3 regions of the Actinomadura sp. 7K534 genome follow, and region 2 is predicted to be linked to each of the others. Evidence: riboswitches for the same ligand, from Rfam matches in the RefSeq annotation. Region 2 holds a riboswitch; each other region holds the start of a gene.
The links. A riboswitch is a leader RNA that binds a small molecule or an ion and turns the genes downstream of it on or off. The one in region 2 is predicted to bind cobalamin.

Region 1: it holds a riboswitch for cobalamin, as region 2 does, so the genes downstream of both, E1266_RS29065 (ribonucleoside-diphosphate reductase subunit alpha) here and metE (5-methyltetrahydropteroyltriglutamate--homocysteine S-methyltransferase) in region 2, are expected to answer to the same signal.
Region 3: it holds a riboswitch for cobalamin, as region 2 does, so the genes downstream of both, E1266_RS25220 (ABC transporter substrate-binding protein) here and metE (5-methyltetrahydropteroyltriglutamate--homocysteine S-methyltransferase) in region 2, are expected to answer to the same signal.

What each region holds. Positions count from the first base shown of each region.
Region 1 covers NZ_SMKB01000207.1:3,399-5,591, forward strand. Annotated here, with positions in the region: gene E1266_RS29065 (ribonucleoside-diphosphate reductase subunit alpha) at 1-898, opposite strand, end outside; cobalamin riboswitch at 1,001-1,218, opposite strand; gene E1266_RS29070 (hypothetical protein) at 1,326-1,946, shown strand; gene E1266_RS29075 (YcnI family protein) at 2,021-2,193, shown strand, end outside.
Region 2 covers NZ_SMKB01000125.1:8,007-10,199, reverse strand. Annotated here, with positions in the region: gene E1266_RS22840 (histidine phosphatase family protein) at 1-468, shown strand, start outside; cobalamin riboswitch at 489-708, shown strand; gene metE (5-methyltetrahydropteroyltriglutamate--homocysteine S-methyltransferase) at 822-2,193, shown strand, end outside.
Region 3 covers NZ_SMKB01000152.1:717-2,909, forward strand. Annotated here, with positions in the region: gene E1266_RS25215 (LLM class F420-dependent oxidoreductase) at 1-671, shown strand, start outside; cobalamin riboswitch at 802-924, shown strand; gene E1266_RS25220 (ABC transporter substrate-binding protein) at 995-1,912, shown strand; gene E1266_RS25225 (iron ABC transporter permease) at 2,031-2,193, shown strand, end outside.

The DNA of each region.
Region 1 (2,193 bases), on a different contig from region 2:
GGAACTCCTCGACGTCGGCGTGCCACGGCTCCAGGTACACGCACGCGGCCCCCTTGCGGCGCCCGCCCTGGTTGACGGCGGCGACGGACGCGTCGAGCGTGCGCAGCCACGGGACGATCCCGTTGGAGTGCCCGTTGGTGCCGCGGATCAGCGAGCCCCGCGACCGCACCTTCGTCCACGAGATCCCGATGCCGCCCGCGTACTTGCTCAGCCGCGCCACCTGCGCGTACCGCTCGTAGATCGACTCCAGCTCGTCGCGCGGCGAGTCGAGGAGGAAGCAGGACGACAGCTGGGGGCGGCGCGCGGCCGAGTTGAACAGCGTCGGCGAGCTGGGCAGGTACGACAGCGTGCTGAGCAGCCCGTACAGCTCGGCCGCCTCGTCGTACGTGTCGGCGAGACCGCACGCTACGCGCAGCAGGAAGTGCTGGGGGCGCTCAAGGACGAGCCGCGTCCGCGGATGCCTCAGCAGGTACCGGTCGTACAGGGTGCGGAGGCCGAAGTACTCGAAGCGGTCGTCGGCCGTCTCGTCGATGAGCGCGTCGAGCGCGGGCGCGTGGGCGGCGACGAACGCGGCGGGCGCGTCCGCCAGCAGGCCCTCGCGGTGCGCGGCGGCGACCGACTCGCCGAACGTCCGGACGCCCGCGGCCGCGGCCTCCGCCCGGATGCGGGCGCCGAGGAGCCGCGCGGCGACCCTGGAGTACCCGGGTTCGGCGGGGACCAGGGCGCCCGCCTCGCCGATCGCGAGGTCCCGCAGCGCTGCCGCGTCCGCGCCGTCGCCGGGCCGGACGGCGGCCAGCACCCGTTCCGCGTCGGCACCGGGTATCGCCTCGCAGGCGGCCTCGACCTCGGCGGCGATCTCCGCGAACGCCGTGGGCGGCGCGGCCAGATCCTGTGTCACGTGCTCTTCTCCCCTCGCAGACCGCCTCACGGAGGCATGCGAACGGGACGCGAGCCGCCCGCCGGGGCGCACCGCGCTCCGTCCCGAGCCCACCCGCGAGGCCTGGACGAACGACGTGCGGGCAGGTCTTCGGACTCGCGGGCGCCGCCTCTTCCGAGGCGTCCTACTGGCCGTCGCTTCCCGGGCCGTGCGGCCCAGTGCTCGATGACGGCGGTCGTTCCCGCTCACCGCTGCGGGGCAGTCCCGGATTCGCACCGGGTTCCCTCTCACGTCGCCCCCGCCGCGGACGGCGGGGGCGAACCAGCACGGGATTGAACCCTACATCTAGTTGGCGATCTTTGCGCAACCCCAAGATGTTGGGCGTGTCTGAAAGATATGACGGGGTCGGCTGCGCGGCCGCCGACCCGGGTGGGAGGATGGTGGCGCCATGTCCCCGCCTGCCCCGAACCCGGTGTTCCGGCCCGCTCGCGCGGTGGTGTTCGCCACCGTGTGCGTCACCCTGGCCGTCACCGGGCACGTGCTGGCCGCGGGGACGGTCCCGGCCTGGTCGGCCGCAGCGGGCTTCTTCCTCGTCCTCGGCGTGACCCTGGTGCTGGCGGGCCACGAGCGCTCGCTGGCGACGATCCTGGGCGGGCTCCTCGGCGGGCAGTTCGCGCTGCACACCCTGTTCACGGCGGCGTCCGGCCCCGTCCACCACCCGGCGGCGCACGGCGCGATGACACACGGGCCGGACGTCATGGTCCCGGTCGCGCACGGCGCGGACGGCCCGGCGATGACGCTCGCGCACACCGCGGCCGCCATGGTCGCGGCGTGGTGGCTGCGGCGCGGCGAGCGGGCCGCGTGGTCGCTGGCCCGGCGCGTCGCCGCCGCGGCGGACCGCCCGATCCGGCTGCTCATCGCCCTCCTCACCATTGAACCGGCGGCGCCGCCGCGGCGTACTCCGCTGACACCGGCGGCCGCCGCCGTCACCGCCACCGGCCGGGTGCTGCGGCACCAGGTCGTCCGGCGGGGTCCACCGATCCGTTCGAGGGCGCTCGCCCACAGCTGAGCGCCGTACGTCACCGGGACGCCGCAGCACGGCGCTCCCGTGTCTCCCCCGTACGACTCGAACGGAGTTCCGTCATGTCCTTCATTCCGCATGCCCGCCGCGCGGGCGCGGTGGCCTCCCTCGCCGCCATATCGGTCACGGGGCTGGCCACGGCCGCGTCCGCGCACGTCACCGCCAACCCGAAGACCGCCGAGCAGGGCTCGTACGCCAAGGTCGCGTTCCGCGTGCCGAACGAGCGGGACAACGC
Region 2 (2,193 bases):
CACGAGGAGTGGCCCGTCCAGGAGTTCACCTTCCTGGGACGGCTGCACGGCCCGCAGACCACCGGTGAGCAGCGGCGGCCCTTCGCCGACGACTACTGGCGGCGGCTCGACCCGGCCTACGTCCACGGCCACGACGGGGAGTCGTTCCAGGCGCTGATCACGCGCGCCCGCGCCTTCCTCGACCGCCTGGCCGAACGTCCGGCGGACGGGCCGGTGGCGGTGTTCACGCACGGCGTCTTCACGAAGGCGGTGGTGTGGTCGCTGCTGAGCGGGGTCACCGAGCCCGACGCCGCCGCGATGCGGGCCTTCCGCGACTTCCAGGGGCTTTACGACGTTCCGAACTGCTCGATCGTCGAGCTCTGGCGTCCCAGCGGGCCCTACGGGTGGCGGGTCGCCGCCGGGGCGACGATGCACCTCGCCGAGACGTTCAGCACGCCCGCGACCGCGTCCCACGCGCGCTTCGACTAGCGGGTCGGGATGCCGGGGTTAGACTTCTTCGTGCGGATGGTTCACCCGGGTCCAGCGAGGACGCGGGTGTCGTAAGAGGGAACCCGGTGCGAATCCGGGACTGCCCCGCAGCGGTGAGCGGGAACGACCGCCGTCATCACGCACTGGGCCCGCGCGGCCTGGGAAGCGACGGCCAGTAGGACGCCTCGGGAGAGGCGGTGCCCGCGAGTCCGAAGACCTGCCTCCGCCCGTGTACCGGCCGGTACACGGCGGTCGGCGGCCTCGCGGGAAGGTCTGCGGCACGGCATCGTGCGCACTCCCTTCTTGCGGGCCGCCCCTGTGGCACAGCGAGGGAAGCCGCCATGAGCACAGCCATGAAGACCACGATTCTCGGATACCCCCGGATCGGGGCGCGCCGGGAGTTGAAGTTCGCCACCGAGGACTACTGGGCGGGACGCGCCGGCGCCGACGCGCTCGCCAAGACCGGCGCCGACCTGCGCGCGGCGGGCTGGAACGAGCTGCGCGACGCGGGCCTGGACGCGATCCCGTCGAACACGTTCTCCTTCTACGACCAGGTCCTCGACACGAGCGTGCTGGTCGACGCGGTCCCCGACCGGTACCGGCAGCTGACCGGGCTCGACCGCTACTTCGCCATGGCGCGGGGCGTGCAGGACGTCCCGCCGCTCGAAATGACCAAGTGGTTCGACACGAACTACCACTACATCGTCCCCGAGCTGGGGCCGGACACCCGGTTCCGGTTGGCCGAGGGCGCCGCCGCGAAGCCGCTGGCCGAATACCGGGAGGCCAAGGCGCTCGGCATCGAGACGCGTCCGGTGCTCGTCGGGCCGCTCACGTACCTGCTGCTGGCGAAGCCCGCCCCGGACGCGCCGGAGGGCTTCCGGCCGCTCGACCTCCTCGACGGGCTCGTCGACGTGTACGCCGAGGTCCTGGAGCGCCTGGCGGGGTCGGGGGCGGCGTGGGTGCAGCTGGACGAGCCAGCCCTCGTCGCCGACCGCACCGAGGAGGAGATCGACGCCCTCGCCCGCGCCTACACGCGGCTCGGGCGGCTGACCAGCAGGCCCCGCCTGATGGTCGCGACGTACTTCGGGACGATCGGCGCCGCCGCGTTGCAGCGGCTGGCCCGCAGCCGCGTCGAGGCGGTCGGGCTGGACTTCGTCGCCGGTCCCGGCAACCTCGACGTCCTCGCCTCCGTCGGCGGCCTCCCGCGCAAGACGCTCGTCGCGGGCGTGGTGGACGGCCGCAACGTGTGGCGCGCCGATCAGCGGCGGGCCAGGGCGACGTGCGCCTCGCTGCTCGGGCTCGTCGATCAGCTGGTGGTCAGCACGTCCTGCTCGCTGCTGCACGTCCCGATCGACCTGGAGGCCGAGACCGCGCTGGACCCGGACGTCCGGGGACGGCTCGCGTTCGCCCGGCAGAAGGTCGCCGAGGTCATCGCGGTCGGACGGGCCCTCAGCGAGGACGTCCCGGCCGCGGCGGAGACACCGCAGCGCACTGCGGAGACCCCGGCGGCCGCGGGGATCGACCGGGGCGTCCGCGAGCGGCTGGACTCGATCGGCGACGCGCGGCGCGGCGACCGCGGCACCCGGTTCGCCGCCCAGCGGGACGCGCTCGGCCTGCCCGAACTCGCCACGACCACCATCGGCTCGTTCCCGCAGACCCCCGAGATCCGCCGGGTCCGCGCCGACCGCCGCGCCGGGCGCATCACCGCGGCGGAGTACGAGCGGG
Region 3 (2,193 bases), on a different contig from region 2:
CGACGGCGCTCGCGGTGCAGGGGCGGTTCACCCTCGGCATCGGGCTGTCCCACAAGATCGTCATCGAGGACATGTACGGGTACGACTTCGCCCGGCCTGTGCGCCACATGGACGAGTACTTGTCGGTCCTGTTGCCGCTGCTTGAGGGCGACGCCGCCTCGTTCAAGGGCGAAACCCTGCAGGGCAACATCGGCCTCTCCGTTCCCAACGAAGGACGGGTACCAGTGCTGCTCGCAGCACTCGGCCCCAAGATGCTCAAGCTGGCGGCGGAAAGGACGGACGGCACCGTGCTGTGGATGACCGGTCCCGTCACCGTCCGCGAGCACATCGCGCCGACCATCACCGCGGCCGCCAAGGCGGCGGGACGACCGGACCCACGGGTGGTGTGCGTCCTGCCGGTGTGCGTCACGGACGACGTCGACCAGGCACGGGAGCAGGCGGGCCAGACCTTCGAGATGTACGGGATGCTGCCGTCCTACCGGGCGATGATGGACCGCGAAGGCGTGGACGGCCCCGCCGACCTGGCCATCGTCGGGGACGAGGACGAGGTCGCGGCCAAGCTGGAGGAACTGGCGGCAGCGGGCGTCACCGATTTCGTCGCCGCCGAGTACATCCCCGGCGAGAACCGCGGCCGGACCAGGAAGTTCCTCACGTCCTACATGGCCGGCTGACCTCATCGCGCCATCCGCCGAACACCGGCGGGTGAACCCCACAACCGCCGCAGTCGCACTTCGTGCCCCATCCCGCCGTCCCCAGCACCGGACGGTCAAGGCGAGGGGATGTCGGAGTTTAGGGGGACTTGCTGCCTGATAGCGTTGCGATGCTGCGCGCCAGGAGCGAAGTCCGGTGGAAATCCGGCGCTGTCCCGCAACTGTGGAGCCCACGCTGAGTGGGCCGAGCCAGGTCGCCTCCTAGCGCGCCGACGATTTTCGACCTCGTGGAAGGGCGATCCGTCATGTGCGGGCCGCGGCTTCCCTGTAGCCAGGAGGCTCCTGTGAGACCCGTCCGTTCCCTCGGCGCGGTGATGGCGCTCGTCGCCGCGCTCGCCACCGGATGCGGTGGCGGCACCGATACCTCCGGTGACGCGACGTCCGGCGCCAAGACCGTCACGGTGCAGGCCGCCAACGGGGCGGTGACCGTCCCGGCCAAGCCCGAGCGCATCGTGTCGCTGTCCCCCGCGCACACCGAGACGCTGTTCGCGATCGGCGCCGGGCCGCAGGTGGTGGCGGTGGACGACTACTCCGACCATCCCCCGAACGCGCCCAAGACGAAGCTGTCGGGCTTCAAGCCGAACGCCGAGGCGGTCATCGAGTACAGGCCGGACCTCGTCGTCGTGTCCGACGACCTGAACGGCATCGTCAAGGCGCTGGAGAAGGTGAAGATCCCCGTCCTGCTGGAGCCGGCGGCCAACAACCTGGACGAGGCCTACGACGAGATCCGCGACCTCGGGCTCGCCACCGGGCACTCCGACGAGGCGGAGAAGCTCGTCACGGACATGCAGGCGAGCATCAAGGAGACGGTCGACGCATCGTCCAAGGCCAAGGGCCTCACGTACTACCACGAGCTCGACAACCAGCTGCACTCGGTGACGTCCAAGACGTTCGTCGGCCAGGTCTACGGGCTGTTCGGACTCCGCAACATCGCCGACGAGGCGGACGAGGCGAGCAGCGGGTACCCGCAGCTGTCGCGCGAGTTCCTCCTCAAGCAGGACCCCGACCTGATCTTCCTCGCCGACACCAAGTGCTGCGGCCAGAACGCCGGGACCATCGCCAAGCGCCCCGGCTGGTCGGATCTGGGCGCGGTGAAGAACGGCGGCGTGGTCGAGCTCGACGACGCCATCGCCTCCCGATGGGGTCCCCGCCTGCCCGAGTTCGTCAAGGCGATCGGCGCCGCGGTGCAGAAGGTCCAGTGATCACCGCACTGGACGTCCGGCCGTGAGTCCCAAGCTTCGCCGCGCGTCCGCGGGGACGTCTCCGGACGTCCCCGCGGACGTCCCGAGGCGTCCCGTCCTCCCGGCCGGGCAGGCCAGGCTGCGGCCAGTCTCGCTCGTGGTCGCGGCGGCGCTGCTGGCGGCGACCCTGCTGGCGGGAGTGCTGGTCGGGGCGGCCGGGCTGCCGGTCGGCGGGGTGCTGAAGGCGCTGGCCGACCGGCTGCCGTTCGTGCACGTCGACAGCGGCCTCGGTGTCATCGACG